DNA from 4 places in the Moorella sp. E306M genome. Region 2 is predicted to be linked to each of the others. Evidence: riboswitches for the same ligand, from Rfam matches in the RefSeq annotation. Region 2 holds a riboswitch; each other region holds the start of a gene.
What was found. A riboswitch is a leader RNA that binds a small molecule or an ion and turns the genes downstream of it on or off. The one in region 2 is predicted to bind cyclic di-GMP.
Positions count from the first base shown of each region.

Region 1: another riboswitch for cyclic di-GMP. It lies ahead of FLZ89_RS11610 (type II secretion system F family protein); the one in region 2 lies ahead of FLZ89_RS16380 (methyl-accepting chemotaxis protein).
Region 3: another riboswitch for cyclic di-GMP. It lies ahead of FLZ89_RS02830 (hypothetical protein); the one in region 2 lies ahead of FLZ89_RS16380 (methyl-accepting chemotaxis protein).
Region 4: another riboswitch for cyclic di-GMP. It lies ahead of FLZ89_RS06160 (ATP-binding protein); the one in region 2 lies ahead of FLZ89_RS16380 (methyl-accepting chemotaxis protein).

Region 1 is NZ_BJKO01000001.1:2,252,837-2,257,044, reverse strand. It holds gene FLZ89_RS11620 (prepilin-type N-terminal cleavage/methylation domain-containing protein) at 1-532, opposite strand, end outside; gene FLZ89_RS11615 (prepilin-type N-terminal cleavage/methylation domain-containing protein) at 670-1,203, opposite strand; gene FLZ89_RS11610 (type II secretion system F family protein) at 1,421-2,656, opposite strand; cyclic di-GMP riboswitch class I at 2,684-2,766, opposite strand; gene FLZ89_RS11605 (type IV pilus twitching motility protein PilT) at 2,822-3,841, opposite strand; gene FLZ89_RS11600 (GspE/PulE family protein) at 4,009-4,208, opposite strand, start outside.
Region 2 is NZ_BJKO01000001.1:763,804-768,011, reverse strand. It holds gene FLZ89_RS04000 (M1 family aminopeptidase) at 1-485, shown strand, start outside; gene FLZ89_RS03995 (polysaccharide deacetylase family protein) at 557-1,525, shown strand; cyclic di-GMP riboswitch class I at 1,600-1,688, shown strand; gene FLZ89_RS16380 (methyl-accepting chemotaxis protein) at 1,758-3,548, shown strand; gene FLZ89_RS03985 (DUF1540 domain-containing protein) at 3,587-3,748, opposite strand; gene FLZ89_RS03980 (chemotaxis protein CheW) at 3,934-4,208, shown strand, end outside.
Region 3 is NZ_BJKO01000001.1:542,003-546,210, reverse strand. It holds gene garR (2-hydroxy-3-oxopropionate reductase) at 1-824, shown strand, start outside; gene FLZ89_RS02835 (FadR/GntR family transcriptional regulator) at 992-1,729, shown strand; cyclic di-GMP riboswitch class I at 1,955-2,042, shown strand; gene FLZ89_RS02830 (hypothetical protein) at 2,201-2,428, shown strand; tRNA gene FLZ89_RS02825 (tRNA-Gly) at 2,490-2,564, shown strand; gene tig (trigger factor) at 2,761-4,095, shown strand; gene clpP (ATP-dependent Clp endopeptidase proteolytic subunit ClpP) at 4,149-4,208, shown strand, end outside.
Region 4 is NZ_BJKO01000001.1:1,172,675-1,176,882, forward strand. It holds gene FLZ89_RS06155 (STAS domain-containing protein) at 1-200, opposite strand, end outside; gene FLZ89_RS06160 (ATP-binding protein) at 226-1,485, opposite strand; cyclic di-GMP riboswitch class I at 1,683-1,769, opposite strand; gene FLZ89_RS06170 (ferritin-like domain-containing protein) at 2,254-2,682, opposite strand; gene FLZ89_RS06175 (ferredoxin family protein) at 2,773-3,051, opposite strand; gene FLZ89_RS06180 (FAD-dependent oxidoreductase) at 3,051-4,208, opposite strand, start outside.

The DNA of each region.
Region 1 (4,208 bases), 1.5 Mb from region 2:
CCACATAGGAGTAACCGACACTCTCCCTGATGCGCCGGTCCACGGCGTCGCGGATACCCTGGTCAGGGAAGCCGCCGATAGTAACTACAGCGCATTTGGTGTTGTTAACTGGAATCTGGTTGCCCGCGGCGTCATAGACACTACCGCTGGGTATTACACTCTTCCAGTAGCGATAATGGCCGCCCCAGGGCGTAGTGCCGGGCTGCTTCTCCAGGTACGGCCCGTTCCAGCCGGTGCTGCCGTCAGAGTTTACGAAGTAAAGGAAGCCATATTCGTCTCCTTGGTCGTAGGGGCGATCGTAGGAATCCTGCCCCGCCTTCGGCCAGTCACCGGTATCGGCGTAATAGGCATAACCGGCCGCCTTTATGGCCCGCACGTCGGCAACCACCCGCGATATCTTCGCCTTTTCCACCGCCCTGAAAGCGCTGGGAGTAATAATGGCCGCCAGGATGCCGATGATGGCGATAACCACCAGAAGCTCCACCAGGGTAAAGCCGCGCTGGTCGCGGGGCAGTCTAGGTAAACTGAACATCAATGGCTCACATCCTCTCCCGGAGAAAAGAGGATCCGCTTCATTACCCCCGCCGGAACAGGCCACACGACCGGTTGCAGGACGGGTCGGTGGGTCTACACCCGGCACCGAAGCGCCGGGAGCAGACCCAATCAAAATTATTCTTTTGAAATCAGAATATGGGTGTCTCTACTGCCATTTGCAAACTTGACAACATCAGATCCTAAGTCGTTTAGAAGTTGTTTTGCGGCTCCGGTAGCATTGTTACTGTTACCGTCTGATGGTGCTCCTGGTACGTCCGTCAGCTGGAGCCAGCGGGCAGGGGCACCCCAAAGTGTAGATGAATCATCTTGTTTCATGTAGGTATAAGTCCCGCCCCACGGGTTCTTGCTCGGCCAGCGCTCAAGGTAGGGGCCGTTCCAGCCATCCACCGTTGGGCTTGGTTCGGTAACAAATCCCTCGCTATCTGTACCGTCTTCCGGCCAAACGCCGGTATCGGTATAATAATTCAGCGCTGCCGCCTTAATCGCCTTGTAGTCCGCTTCGGCGGCCGCCACCTTGCCCTTTTCGATGGCCTTGAAGGCGTTGGGGGCGACGATGGCGGCCAAAATGCCGATAATGGCAATAACAACAAGAAGCTCCACCAGGGTGAAACCCCGCTGGTCCCGCGCCTTTTTCAGTCTCTGCCACATGAATCAATCAACCTCCCTGATTTTTTTGCCTGCGCTTTTTACTTTCCTGCTGCCAGCCCGCCGGGGAAACCTACAAGTAGATCACCCCCCTCTTACCCGCATTATTATCCCCGATCTCAAACGCGGCAGGATGCAGAGTTATCCTGGCACTCCTCGACATGGAACCGCCGGCCAGGGCATTCTTTAAGGGTATACTGCCTGCAACCCCCGCCCGCCTCTACCTTATGCCGCCCAGCATCTGAAAGTAGGGAAGAAAGACCGAAATTACGATAAGCCCTACTATGCCGCCGAGGCCGACGATGAGGACGGGTTCTATCAGTGAAGCCAGGCGGGCCACGACCGCCTCCACCTCCTGCTCATAAAGAGTCGCCACTCGTTCGAGCATAGCATCCAGGGCCCCAGTTTCCTCGCCTACCGTAATCATCTCCACCACCATGGGAGGGAAGACTCCGCTCGCTTCCAGTGGAGTCGCCAGGCTCTGCCCATCGCGAACGCTTTCTGCCGCCCGCTCCACCGCGCCAGCCACCACAGCATTGCCCACCGTACGCCGCACTATTTCCAGGGCCAGTAGGACCGGTACACCGCTGTGCAGGAGGGTACCCAGGGTACGGCTGAAACGAGATAGAACCGCCTTATGATGCAGGGGACCGAAAATTGGTAAACGAAGGAACAAACGGTCGACCTGGTAGCGCCCCGCTGGCCTTTGCTGCCAGCGGTAAAACCCGAAAGCAGCGCCGGCCAGGAAAAAGACCAGAAAAGGCCACAAGCGCCGTAACCCTTCACTTAGTCCCAGAACCAGGCGCGTCGGCCAGGGCAGGGGCACCTGCAGGCTGTTCAACATGACCTGGAAGGAAGGCAGGACATAAGTCAGGAGAAAAATAACTACCAGGAGGGCAACCATGCTGACTATCGCCGGGTAGGTCAGGGCCGACTTGACCTTTTCCTCTACTTCATGTTCCCGTTCCAGGTGCCCCGCCAGGCGCTCCAGGGTCTCGTCCAGGGCCCCACCCAGCTCCCCGGCCTCGACGGTATGGATGAAGATAGGCGGGAAGACCCGGGGCTGCCGTTCCAGCGCCCGGTAAAAGGCCTCCCCGGACTCCAGGTCCTGGAGAAGCATACCGATACTTTCTCGCAGGGAAGGATTTTCTGCCTGTCGCTGTAAAATATGCAAGGCCGTCACAATCGGCAGGCCAGCCCCCAGCATGGTCGCCAGCTGGCGGCTGAAGAGGGCCAGGTCGCGACGGGATACCAGCCGCCGGAAAAGGCTCCGCCAGTCCCGGGCTGGGGTTACAACTGCCGGCCGGCAGTAAGTAATAAAAATCCCCTGCCGGCGCAGTTCCCGGATGGCCAGTTCCTGGCTTTCCGCTTCTATATTCCCGCTAACTGCATTCCCCCTGGCATCCCTTCCCCGGTAGGCAAAATTCATGCTTTCCCTCCAAATATAAATAGCCACCGGCAACAGGGAAAGATAGAACTCTTCCCCGGCAGCCCGGCGGCCATGACAGCGTCTACAGGCCCGTAGCTTTGCGCCCCCGGCTTTCGCCGGGTTTGCCTTGAACGAGGATATATGGACATTTATTCGTCATAAAAAGGCAAATTCCTGCTAATCCTGGCGCCGTTAACCATTGTTTAATTCTCTATCCTCTATCATACCCCTGGTGACCAGCTGCCGCAGGGCCATGTCCATGGTCTGCATGCCGTAGCGGGCTCCCGTCTGCATGCTGGAAACAATCTGGTGGGTTTTACCCTCGCGGATGAGATTCTTGACAGCCGGGGTAGCAATCAGCACTTCCACTGCTGCCACCCGGCCTTTCCTGTCGGCCCGCGGTAAAAGCTGCTGGGTGATAACCCCTTCCAGGGTGTCGGCCAGCTGGATGCGGACCTGCCCCTGCTGGTGGGGCGGGAAAACGTCAATGATCCGGTCAATGCTCTGGATGGCACTGCTGGTATGTAAAGTCGCCAAGACCAGGTGACCCGTTTCCGCGGCCGTGATGGCCGTGGCAATAGTCTCCAAATCCCGCATCTCGCCGACCAGGATAACATCCGGGTCCTGGCGCAGGGCGGCCCGCAGGGCACTGGCAAAGGAACGGGTATCTGAACCCACTTCCCGCTGGTTGACGATGCTACGGCGGTGCTGGTGCAGGTATTCGATGGGGTCTTCCAGGGTAATAATATGGCAGCTGCGTTCCCGGTTGATTTTATCCACCATGGCCGCCAGAGTGGTGGACTTGCCGCTACCCGTCGGCCCCGTCACCAGGACCAGGCCGTGCTGTCGTTCTGCCAGCTCGGCCACCACCGGCGGTAATCCCAGGGTTTCCAGGCTGGGTATCTCCCTGGGTATAAGGCGGATGGCTGCGCTAACGCTTCCCCGCTGGTGAAAGACATTAACCCGGAAACGGCTTACGCCGGGCAGGGAGTAAGCCAGGTCTATTTCTCCCCGCTCTTGCAATACCTCCCACCTCTCGCCCACCATAGGCCGTACCAGGCTGGCTGTCATTCCGGAATCCAGGGGCTCCCACTGGCGCTGGACTTGGAGTTCGCCGTGGACCCGGAAAACCGGCGGCAGGCCGACAGAGAGATGGACATCGGAGGCCCCGGCGGCAGCCGCCGCCCGCAGGATGGTTTCAATGTCGAACATTTTAATCCTCCCGGATAAAGCCAGGATAACAAACGCAAGGATTTTTAATAGCCAACTGCTACCAATGTTAATAAACAACGTATAGTGCCGGGCTAACTGCAAAGGGCAGAACTATGAATTCAAGATCAATGGAAGTATATGCCACCCGGGACAGTACAGTCTGGTCTTTACAAACCGCCCAGGGAAACACGCAGGACTTCACTCACCGTGGTAATCCCCTGGCGGACTTTTTCCAAACCGTCCTCGATTAAAGGCACCATACCGGCAGCTACGGCCGCCTCTTTCAGGGCCGTTGCCGGTGCCTTGGCGGTCACCAGGCCGCGGAGTTCTTCATTCATCACCAGTACCTCCTGGATGGCCGTCCGGC
Region 2 (4,208 bases):
TGGAATACCCGGGCTTTATTATTTTAAGTAACCGCAAAAATTATAGTCCTGCTACCGTTGTCCATGAGGTTGCCCACCAGTGGTGGTACAACTTGGTGGGGAACGATAGCATCCATGCGGCCTGGATTGACGAAGGCCTGGCCGAGTACAGCACTCTCCTTTTTTACCGCCAGCGCGATCCGGTCCTTTACCAGGCTAAACTGGCCGAGATCGGGCGCCTGGCGGAACAGACAGCTCAACCTATTAACTTATCCCTTGAGGAATATGGTAATGAGCAGGTCTACCGCCAGGCCGTCTATAACCGGGGAGCCATATTCTGGTTGGAGCTGGAAGCTGTCGCCGGTACAGCCAGGCTCCAGCAGGCCCTGGCTTATGTCCAACGTTATTACCGCTATGAAATCGTCCCTCCGCAAGCTATGATTGCTATTCTTACATATTATGGCAAACTGGCGGCAGCCAATTTTACGTCATATTTACGGAACTAACGGCCCTGAAAAACGTCTAATAAAGTAGAAAGTACTGCATGAAAAAAAGCGGGCAGGAGGGGCGAACCGGTATGAGCCAGGCAGGTAAATTTGTGGTGGGGCACTGGCCCTGGGTGGCCAGGATTGGCAGGTACCCGCGGGCGGTCTGGCCGGTTGCGTTGCTGCAGCTGGGGTACCTGGTGGTAATAGCTGCTTTAATGGCGGTTGTAACCACCATTGGCGGTGCCGGCTGGCTTCAGTCTGGAACTGCCGGGCCGGAGATAAGCTCCCCGCCTTCTCCAGAACATTACCAGATGGCCGGTGGCGATCCGGGAATGTCTATCGCCCCTGTTGAACCCGTGGCTATACCGCCACCCCCACCCCGGCCGGCGCCGGCCGCCCCGGAGCCGCAGTCCCAACGCGGGCTCCAGCCTCTGCGCCAGGTACCGGGGGCCGGCCGCCGGGTGGCCCTGACCTTTGACGACGGCCCTTTTCCCCGGTGGACAGGACGTTATTTAGCCGTACTGGCAGCTACCAGAACCCAGGCCACTTTCTTTATGGTCGGGCGACAGGCTGAAGCCCACCCGGAGCTGGTCAGGGCAGCCCTGGAAGGCGGCCACGAAATAGCCAGCCACTCCTGGCGTCATGCCAACCTGGGAAAGGTGACCCGGGCTGAAGCTGAGGCCGACCTCCGCAAGGCGGCTGCCGCCCTGGAGAAAATAAGCGGCCGGCCGGTAAAATATTTCCGTCCCCCTTATGGCGCCATGGGACCCAATTTGCTGGCTGCAGCAGCCGGGCTGGGCACCCCAACAGTTACCTGGAGCGTAGATCCCCGTGACTGGTCCAATCCCGGCCCCGGGGCCATCGTCCAGCACGTCCTGGCTAATGTCCGGGATGGCGGCATTATCCTCCTTCATGAAGGCCGTCCCGGCACCTTGGTGGCCCTGCCGCTCCTGATTAAGGGGTTACGGGATAAAGGCTATGAACTGGTAACCATATCCGAGCTGATAGCCCGGGGCGAAAAAACCGGTAATAGTACTACTGCCGTGGAAAGCCAATAGGAGAACTTCTTAATTGGTATATCTTGCATAATAATGGCTTCCTGCGTTATAATTAAGGCGAAAATAGAAAAAATTCCCCGAAAAGGCAAACCTGCCGAAAGGCAGGGGCGCAAAGCTACAGGGTCTAAAGCCCGGCTACGGGCCAGGACAGCCAGTTGCCGCGGGTGGGACGGGGCTACCCAGGGGGTAGCTTTTATTATTTATTAACCAACCGGAGGAGGGGTTTCCATTTATGCGTTTGCACTTATTTAAAAAGAAAGGCCGGGCAGGGCAACCGGCGGGTCAAGAGCCGCCCGGATTACCCCGCCCGGTAAAGGCCCGGGTAGGTTTTTTCAGCCGCTGGCGGCTGGGAAGGAAATTAACAGCCGGCTTTATCCTTATCATTATGATTTTTGTTGCCGTAGTGGTCTATGTCAATTTTAATCTCCAGCAGGTAGACCGGCTTTCCCGGGAAGTAACCCTGGCCCATGAGCAGAACATGCTCTTTACCGAGATGACCAACGCCGTGTGGGATGCCTACCGCCGGGCCACCGATTACATAATCAATGGTTCCCAGACCCATGTGGCGGCCTTTGACGACGCCATGAAGCGTTTCAATGACGCCCGCGCCCGGCTGGAACAACAACAACTCGACAGCCAGGTGGCCGGGTATCTCGCGGCCATGACCCAGGCTGCCAAGAGTTTTACCGATACCTTCAAGAACAGCATCGTCAACACCAGCCAGGAAGACCGCATGGCGGCCCTGCCTATTTTGAGTTTCCAGATGGGGGCCTCCCTGGATAACATCAACAATATCGCCAACCACATGGCCAAAGGAATGATCGATAAAAACACCCTAGCCGAAAACCGGCTAACGGCCGCTGTGACGGGAGCGCGGGCAGTACTGGTAAGCGGCCTTCTCCTGGCTCTGATTCTGGGGCTGCTGGTAGCATGGTTTATCAGGCGCATGGTCGGTAAATCCCTGGGCCAGGTAGCTGCCTACGCTACGCGGATCGCCGGCGGTGATCTCACTGCCGAACCCCTTCAAGTTATAACCAACGATGAGGTGGGCAAGCTGGCCGCTGCTTTTAACACTATGGGAGAAAACCTGCGCCAGCTTATCGGCCAGGTGCGGGAGATGACTAACCAGGTGGCCGCGGCCAGCCAGGACCTGGCCCGCATGTCCCAGGAGCTGGGGGACGCCGCCCGCCAGGTGGCCGCCACCACCCAGGAAATGGCCAAAGGCGCCGAAGACCAGGCCCAGCAGGTCAGCGAGACGGCGGCCGCGACTGACGCCCAGGTGACCAGGGTGGAAGAAGTCCATCGCAACACCGAGGATATGGCAGCCGCCTCCGACCAGGCCGCAGCTAAGGCCAGCGAAGGTGCCCGGGCGGTGGCCGAAGCCACCCAGCAAATGGAGGCCATCTCCATGCGCATGGAAAGCCTGGCCGGGGCTGTAGAGGAGCTCGGAGCCCGTTCCCAGCAGATTGGCCAGATTGTAGGTGTTATCTCCGGCATTGCCGAGCAGACCAATCTCCTGGCCCTGAATGCGGCCATTGAAGCGGCCCGGGCCGGGGAACAGGGACGCGGCTTTGCCGTCGTTGCCGATGAGGTGCGGAAACTGGCCGAGCAGTCGGCCGAAGCCACCAAACAGATTGTCGGCCTGGTGCAGGAGATCCAGCGGGAGACGGAGCGCGTGGTCAACAGCATGGCCGAAGGCTCTAAGGATGTCCGCCAGGGTACGGAAGTGGTGGGCCGTACGGGTATGGCTTTCGCCGCCATTGAACAGTCCATCCAAACCCTGGTAAGCAAGATCAAAAATGTAGCTGTTAAGGCGGAAGAAATGTATGCGGGTTCCCGCCAGGTCAAAGGACGGGTCGAAAGTATAGCCGCCGGTATTGAAGAGATGGCTGCCAGCACCCAGCAGGTTTCCGCTTCCACGGAAGAGCAGACGGCAGCCGTGGACCAGATCAGTCAGGCGGCCCAGCAGCTGGCCGTTGCCGCAGGTAACCTGGAAAAGGCGGTGGCCCGGTTCAAGCTATAATAGTGCCTGTCTACGACTTTTTGCTCCCGCCTCCTGTTTCAGACGCGGGCCTGGAAGGTTTCACACTCGGTATCGCGGTCGTTGTGGGCGCTGGAGGTATTTGGCGTTCCTTGGACGGCCACGGTAATACTGTCGGCGTGGCAGTTGCCGTCCTGCCAGTAGATGCAATTGGCCACCCGGCACTTGACTTGAGGAGGCATATTCATTGCTCCCTCCATTATTTATAATCAGGGCGGGGAAACTCAGTCTGAACGACCGGTTACTCGGAATCAGGTTTTGCCAGCAACTTTAGCCTGGCCAACGGAGATAAAAATATACCTGCTTTTAAAGGAATTTCCCTAGCAATGCAGAATTTACCTGTGAGATAAAGAGGGGTGGGATACTTATGGCAACGGAAACAGCAGCGGAAATCCAGCTGGTTGTTTTCCAGCTGGCCAGTGAAACTTACGGCGTTGATATTAACCACGTCCAGGAAATCATCCGCATGCAAAACATTACCCAGATTCCTAGGACCCCGGCTTTTATCGAAGGGGTAATCAACTTACGCGGCCGCATCATCCCGGTGATTGATCTCCATAAACGCTTTGATCTGCCACGGGCCGACATCACGAATAATACCAGGATTATGGTGGTGGAACTGGGGCGGGTGACGGTGGGCAT
Region 3 (4,208 bases), 220 kb from region 2:
CTGGCTATGAGCTGGTCGTATATGATATTATTAAAGAAGCAGTAGACGATGTAGTGGCCGCCGGCGCGGAACCGGCCGGTTCCTGCCGGGAGGTGGGCGAACGCTGCGATAAGTTTATCACCATGCTGCCCAATTCCCCCCACGTCAAGGAGGCTGTCCTGGGGCCGAATGGTTTGCTTGAGGGTGCCCGGCCTGGTTCAATCCTTATTGATATGAGCTCCATTGACCCTATGGTTAGCAGGGAAATAGCCGGGAAGCTGGCTGAAAAGGGCGTGCGTATGCTGGATGCGCCGGTGAGCGGCGGCGAACCCAAGGCCATCGACGGAACTTTGTCGATAATGGTCGGAGGCAAACAGGAAGACTTTGATGAATGTTATAATATATTAAAGGCCATGGGATCTTCCGTGGTCCGCGTCGGTGACATCGGCGCCGGTAATGTGACCAAACTGGCGAACCAAATTATTGTCGCCCTGAACATTGCCGCCATGTCCGAGGCCCTGGTCCTGGCCACCAAAGCCGGCGTTGACCCGGAACTGGTCTACCAGGCCATCCGCGGCGGCCTGGCCGGGAGTACGGTCCTGGACGCCAAGGCGCCCCTGGTGCTGGCCGGTCAGTTTAAGCCCGGTTTCCGGATTAACTTGCATATTAAAGACCTGGCCAATGCCATGGCTGCCGGGCATGAGGTGGGAGTTCCCCTGCCGCTAACCTCTGTTGTTATGGAAATTCTGCAAGCCTTAAAGGTTGATGGCTTGGGTGACGCCGACCACGGAGCCATCATTCGCTTTTACGAAAAACTGGCACAAGTTGAGGCAAGAAAGCATTAGTGGTCCCCCTTTGCGAGGTCCAGGCTGCCTGTAAGCCGCCTGGACCTTTATGCCAAAAACTTGAAAGGGCATGATGTGGAGAATGATCCGAACTTGAGCGGTGCCAGAGGGGCAATAGGACAGCGAGGTCTTAGTGGAAACATTTTGGTATAGGTGCGTGAATAACCATGAAAGACGGGCTAATCATCCGCAAGAAGAAAATGTATGAAGAAGTGGTGGAACGCATTACCCGGTTGATTAAGAGCGGGGAGTATAAAGTGGGGGACCGCTTGCCGCCCGTTCAAGAATTGAGCGAAATGTTCGGTGTCGGTACCCCCACTTTAAGGGAAGGCCTCTCTGTCCTGGCCTCCAGCGGCATCCTGGAGATAAGGCACGGTAATGGCATTTATGTCAAGCGCTTTCCCTTGGAACCAGAGGACCTGATGGCCAAATTAAACGAGGTAGAATACCAGCAGTTGCTCTCCTGGGTTGAGTTTCGCCGGGCGCTGGAAGCCGAGGCTGCTGCCCTGGCCGCCGAAAGGAGCGACGAGGCGGATTTAGAGGCCATGGAAGCGGCAGAAATAAGGCTGGAAGAGGAGATAACCAGGGGAGAAATCACCATCGAACCTGACTACCAGTTTCACAACAGCATAGCTTTAGCCACCAAGAATCCTATATTTATCCAGACTTCTACCACTATAGAGCATATTATTCGGCAGTATTTTCATTTGAGTTTACGCTACGGCAGGACCTTGCCCTGGCACCGGGAATTGGTGGTGACTGAACACCGGAAAATATTGGAGAACATCCGCAAGAGACGACCGCGAGAAGCGCGCAATGCCATGCTGGAGCACCTCGACAACGTCTCCGGACGGGTGAAGCTTTTGGAGAGCCTGGCCGGGGGTAAGCAAATTGATGATCGTTAAGATGCGTTACTTAATCAAACCGGAGTATAAATTTAATTCATTTTTAAAGAGGGCTTAATACAATTATAACCCTGGCGTGCTATTATAAAAGCGAGCAAAGCCCTCTGACCTCCTTTTTAATATATACCCTACCACACCCGGATTGCCCGGGTTGTTTTTTTATTGCCCCAAAAAGTGGTATATTTTGCAGGAAAAAAAGCATTAATGTCGAATAGCGTAAAGGGTTACCGCTAAAGGCAAACCCCACCGAAAGGGGGGGACGCAAAGCCATGGGTCTAAGGCTTTTACGAGCTAAGATCGCCAGGCTGCCGGTACTTTGATGCTGCTGCAATTTTTAAGCATGAAGACAGGGGCGGCCTTTGGCGATGAGGCTGTCCTTTATTTTTTGTCTTCCATGAGGGTTGCTTCGCGCATGTGATCATTGCCGGGAAGGGGTAAAATTAATGAATAAAACCATAGGGTTATTGTCCGATGGCCTGCCGGGATAAACTCGTTAACCAGGAAGTACTGGAAGCCCTCCTGGACGATTACCTGCGCCGTAAGACTTTGCCGGCAACCTATAAAAACTATCTTTTGAGGTTAATCGAAGGCCAGGTTAACATACTCGTTCACAATCTTTTACAAATGGTTGATGGCGAGGGCGTTAATGAACCTGGCCGCTGCGTTAAATTGTCACAGCCCGGTGGGCAGAAAACTTGACAGAACCGGAGCTATCTGTTAATATATCGCTACGGAAAGCGTGGTAGTGCCTGAATAACGGGCGGAAGTAGCTCAGCGGTAGAGCATCGCCTTGCCAAGGCGAGGGTCGCGGGTTCAAATCCCGTCTTCCGCTCCATATTTTTGGCTTGGGGGGACCTCGGATCGGGTTTTTACCTGTCCGAGGTGTTATTCTACTAGCTTGTTTTTTAGTAGGCGCGGCAGGAAAAGGTAGACAAAGCGGCGAAATAAAATTGCTGATAGTATTTTATGCTAAATGGATGGTCATAATGAATGGCGTCCAGTAGTCGGGAGCAGGGAGGAGCAAGTAGGTAATGAAGGCTACCGTCGAGAAGTTAGATAAGCATCAGGTACTTCTGGAAATTGAAGTTGAAGCACCCAGGGTACAGAAAGCCCTGGATCAAGCTTACCGCCGCCTGGTAAAGCGGGTAAACATCCCGGGTTTCAGGAAAGGCAAGGCACCGCGTTTTATCCTGGAACGGTATATCGGCAAAGAGCCTATCTATAATGAGGCGGTAGAAATTGTTATTCCACCGGCCTATAAAGAAGCAGTAGCCGAGCACCAGCTGGAACCCATCGATCACCCTGAAGTGGAAATAGTCAAGGTGGAAGAGGGCGAGCCTTTAATCTTCAAGGCCAGAGTAGAAGTCAAGCCGGAAGTCCACCTCGGCACCTACAAAGGCTTGGAAGTGGAACGGCCGGAAGTAAAAGTTAGCGAGGAGGATATCGACGCCTATCTGAAAAGCTTACAGGAGCGTTATGCTACCATCAAGAACATCGAAGATGAACCGGCGGCTGCGGGGGATATTGTCGTCATTGATTTTAAAGGGACGGTAGAAGGCCAGCCTTATCCAGGTTTAGAAGGAAATAATTATCATCTGGAATTGGGGTCGGGTACCTTTGTCCCCGGCTTTGAGGAACAACTGGTAGGTGCCCGTCTAAACGAGGAACGTACCGTTACCGTTACCTTCCCTGCCGACTACCACAAAGAAGACCTGGCGGGCAAGGAAGCCGTCTTCCAGGTTGCCATCCGGGGCATTAAACGAAAAGAGCTGGCCCCTCTGGATGATGAATTTGCCAAAGACGTCAGCGAGTGCGAGACTCTAGCCGAACTGCGCCAGGATATCCGCCGCCGGCTGGAAGAGAGACAGCGGCAAGAGATTGACGCTGCCGTAAGGCAAGCTGTAGTGGCCAAGGCCGTAGCGGCAGCCACGGTGGATTTACCGGAAATCATGGTTAAACGGCGGATCGAATCCCGGCTCAGGGAACTGGAACGCAACCTGCATGCCAGGAAAATAACCCTGGGGGAGTTCTTAAATAATACTGGTAAGACTATGGATGATTTAGAGAAAGAATTCCAGCCCGGGGCGGAAAGGGATGTAAAGACCGAACTGGTGCTGGAAGCCATTGCCAAGGCCGAAAATATTGCGGCCACGGAAGAAGACATTGAGGCGGAAATTGAGAAGATGGCCAGGATCTTCCGCCAGGATGCAGCCGAAGTACGGAAGAATCTGGGCGACTTGTCCCTCCTGAAATACGATATAATGATTAAAAAGACCATAGATTTTCTGGTCGAGCACAGTGTGGCCGTACCTCCCCGGGAAGGCGGAGAAGGGGAGACAGGAGAAACTGCTGCGACGGAAGGCTAAAAGGAGTAGAAGCGGTTGTGGAAGGAATTTTTACCATGGAGGTGGGGTAAGGAGTGTCAATCCTGGTACCGGTAGTAGTTGAGCAGACCAACAGGGGCGAGCGGGCCTACGAC
Region 4 (4,208 bases), 410 kb from region 2:
CACCGACGCTGTATTTCTAATAAACCCCTGAGACCTGTAGAATCTATAAAGGATACTCCTGCCAGGTTTATTTCCAATTGCCCCTCTCCTTCCTGTACTTCTGCTGCTCGCTCCAGCGTGGCCAGGGTTTCCATGTCTAACTCCCCTTTAAGGTTTAAACAGCGCCCATAATCGCCCTTGGTTACAGAGATTGCCAGCATAATATCGCTCCTCCTCTTTCTTTACTTAAGAAGCTGGAGAACAGATTTCTTCACCTGCTGATTGATGGAAATCCAGGACCAGGGTGGTTCCCCTGGAACCGGTAGTTAGATAAACTTTATCAGCATAATAAAGCATTAAAGTAAACCCACAACCAAGAGAATTTTTTGTGGAGTAATGTCGCATTAAAGCCGCTTTGGGTAAATCTTTTATCTTAATTCCCTGGCCCTGGTCTTGAATAATTACCCGGATGGCCTCATCCGTCTGCCGTACCACCCATTCACCACCCGTAGCATGTTTTAATGTATTGGTCAAAGCCTCCGTTAAAGATAAGGCCATGCCGTACGCGCGGGCGCTAAAAGCCGCAGGTATCAGACTGCATAACTTGCTGCGAGCTAAAGCTATGTCAGCAGCCTTGTTAACTACTCCCCTTGCCAGTTCATTCCCCTGGGATAATACAGCTACCATTTCTTCTGAAGTCAAAAGCTGCAGGCGCCCATTGGTGACGGCAGCCATGGCTTCCCGGTAGGCCTGCATCTCCTGGCGGCGCATCTGCCTTTCCTTTTCAATAATTTCGGTTAGATCAAAGGCCAGCAGGCCCCCTGACCGGGAGTCAAGGGGTATACCGTGCAGGTCAAAAATCCTTTTACCGTCATCACTTACTATCACTTCCCGGCAGTGGGTTCCCCGGTGTATTGCCTGGCGCATTAAATTTTCTATTGCCGGCAGGGGCAGTTCCAGGTCAGCCTGTCCTGTCAGATGGCGAAAACGCCCCTTTTCGTAACGCATTACCTTGCCCAACCGCATGGCATTAAAAATCTCGGAGCTTTCTAATTCGGCCAGTAGTCGTTCTTTAACCAGGTCCTGTAAATGGGCGGGAACTAATTTGGATACTTGCTCAATGAAGTCCTCGGTACTACCCGTCAGTAAACGGTATTCTTCATTACCCAGGCGGCTGGCTGTTTCCTCGCCCCGGTAAACGGCTATGATATCAAAAAGGTGGATGTTACCCTTGCCCTTGGTCGGTACCCCTGCTACATCCAGGCTAAGATGCTGCTTTAAATAAATCCGGTATTGACCGGGAACGGGAGCTCGTGTTTCCAGGCCCAGTTCCATGGTATTCAATACGAGAATACGGCCGGCATAACGTTTCCCATCGGCGGCAACCAGGCTAATGCCTATGGGCATCGGCGGCTTGCGGCGCAAAGGGCCGGGACTCATGAAATAATCGCAATCGACACAAGAACGATCTGGGGTCTTGCGGGCACACTGGCTACACTCTTGCATAGCTGACCCCCCCTCTACTGCTCTGGCTTTAAACCAGGTTTAAAGATTCTCTTTCTCCCATAAAGAGAAGTTTTTTCCTTATCTCAAGTAAAATTTGGGTAACTGTATCCCTTTGCACTGAACCCGCCCCCGCCTTCGTTCCATCTAGAAATAGCAAGGCAGCCACGAGTAATTCGCATGGCTGCCCTTTACTTTAAAGTGGCAGCCTGGCAGTCATACCAACAAGTGGCTACAGACCCATGGCTTTGCGTCCCACCCTTTCGAGTGGTTTGCCCTTGAACACTTTAAGCTATTTACATAAGAAAGATATCTCTTAGGAAACCCTGGGAGCAGAGGAGAAGGTATGGTGACGGCTGTCCAGTGACCCCTGGACATTTTTCCGAAAAATCACAAGGAAATTCTGGTTCCTGGAGGTGTTATGGAAGGTAACACTGGATGGGTTGGGAGGAATGTTATTTGCAGTAATTTTAAGGGGGCTAATAGAGGGGAAACTTTTTTCCAATATTTTACATACAAGGCATATAATCCCCCCCCCCCCCCATTGGTTATTTTTATTTTTTATGTTAATTTCTGTTATGCTCTTTGCCATCGCTGGAATTATCCTCCAATAATTTGCTTTAATATTTTTATATTCGACCCCGCTCAACAAATTCCTTCTCTCGGAAAAAAGCAATCGTTAATTTACCCCGCCCATGGTTGCCAGAGCCGTAACAAAAAAATTGCCATGGCACTGGTTGCTTCATCCATGGCTTAGGGGGCAAAACGGTGTTATCTTACCTTCTGGATACCCAGGGCCTTCTCCAGGTCAATAATATGTTCCTGCTCAACTACGGCAATCTCCCTGATGACCTGGGCGACATCGTACAATTTCAAGGCTTCCAGTTGTTCAATGCGCTGCAGGTAACGATTCAGGGCGTCATACTCGGCTTCCAGGTCCTGGCGCAGCATTTCTACGTTATTGAGGGAGGTCTTGATTTCCTGCACCTGGACGGTAGGAATGCCGCCCAGGTACTGGATCTTGTCGCTTAACTTTACGGCATGCTCGTGTTCTTCCTGGGCATGCTGGAGCTCTTCATCGATAATAGCAACATACTGGGGACCGGTAAGCATGCTGGCATGCTGGATATACTGGATCATGGCGGCGTATTCCCAGGACAGGTCCAGGTTGAGAAGCTTGATTATTTGCTCGATGGTCATAGGGCCACCTCCAGGAGTATACTTATACTACATAATATTAGTTTTCCTGGTAAGTGTGCCCATACAAAAAAATCAAGTCCAGGTATTGGTTTAACCATATTTATACAGGATGCCGAAGCCGCCGCGGGGATAACGCCAGTCAATGTTATCGTGGGCGCAGCCGTAGCGACAGGTGCCACACTCCACGCAACCCTCGTAGGCCGTCTCGATCCGTTTCTCCCCTTCATTCCAGACATATACCCGGGCCGGGCAAATAAAGGTGCAGGGCCTGCCGTCACAGTGGCGGCAGACCTCCCGGTCCTTGATCCTTAAGTGAGGGTGCTTATCCGTTTGGTAACGGTTGAGGAAGAGTTTATCTTCCAGGCGCATCATCCCATCACCCTCCAGAGGTGGTAAAGGTCCCCGGCCAGTTGTATACGGCTGCGTTGGGCCGTAATTTCTCTCCAAATGCGCTTCTGCTTTTCCCCCTTGGGTACATTATCGACAGTTAAAAACTCCCTGGCGGCCCGGGAAAGGAGCTGCGGATACAGGGTAAAGAAGTGGGGATTTTGGTCAAAGAAAAAGGGGGCCCGTTGGTATTTCTGCAAGTCTTGCAAGACAAAGCTCTCCGCCAGCATCTCCCGGTAGGGCGCCAGGTTGGCCGCGCTGTAGTCGCCCTTTTCCCGGGCGGCCAGGATGGTTTTCGCTGCCAGCAGGCCGGAGGTCATGGCGAGATTCGAGCCTTCCCGGTGAATCCCGTTGACCAGCATGGCGGCGTCACCGGCTACCAGGACGCCGTTGCCATAGAGTTTAGGAATGGCCCGGTAGCCGCCTTCGGGAATCAGGTGGCCCTGGTATTCCTTGCTCTCCCCCCCGGCCAGGAGCCGCCGCACCATGGGATGACTTTTCAGGTGTTCCAGGAGATCGTTGGGGTTCAAACGGCGGCGGATCAGGCTCGACAGAAGGACGCCTACACCAACGGATAGGGAATCCTTGTTGGTATAGATAAAGGCCGTACCCATCATACCTTTAGTGGCTTCACCGAGGAGTTCAATGGTGCAGCCCTGGCCTTCTTCCAGGTTAAAGCGGTCCTCAATCTTTTCCCGGGGCAGGGCAATGATCTCTTTGACGGCTACGGCCAGCTGGTTGGTATTGATGCCGTCCTTTTTCAGGCCGGCCTTCTGGGTTAAAAGGGAATTGGCGCCCTCGGCCAGGATGACTACCTCCGCCCGGACATCGCCCTCAGCCCGGCCCGCCCTTACCCCAACGACGCGATCCTTCTCCCAGAGAAGGTCCTCGACGACGGTTTCATTAATCAGCAAGGCCCCGGCTGCCACGGCCTGTTCCGCCAGCCAGCGGTCAAAGCGGGCCCTCAGCACGGTAAAGGCGTTGTAAGGCTCGACGGCAAAGGCCATGCTTTTGTAACCCAAAGTAAGGGCCGCTTCATCGGTTAGCAACCACAGGCGCTGCTCCACCACCGGCCGCTCTAAAGGGGCCTCCCGGTAAAACCCGGGAACTATCGTTTCGGTGGGGTGGCGGTAAAGGAC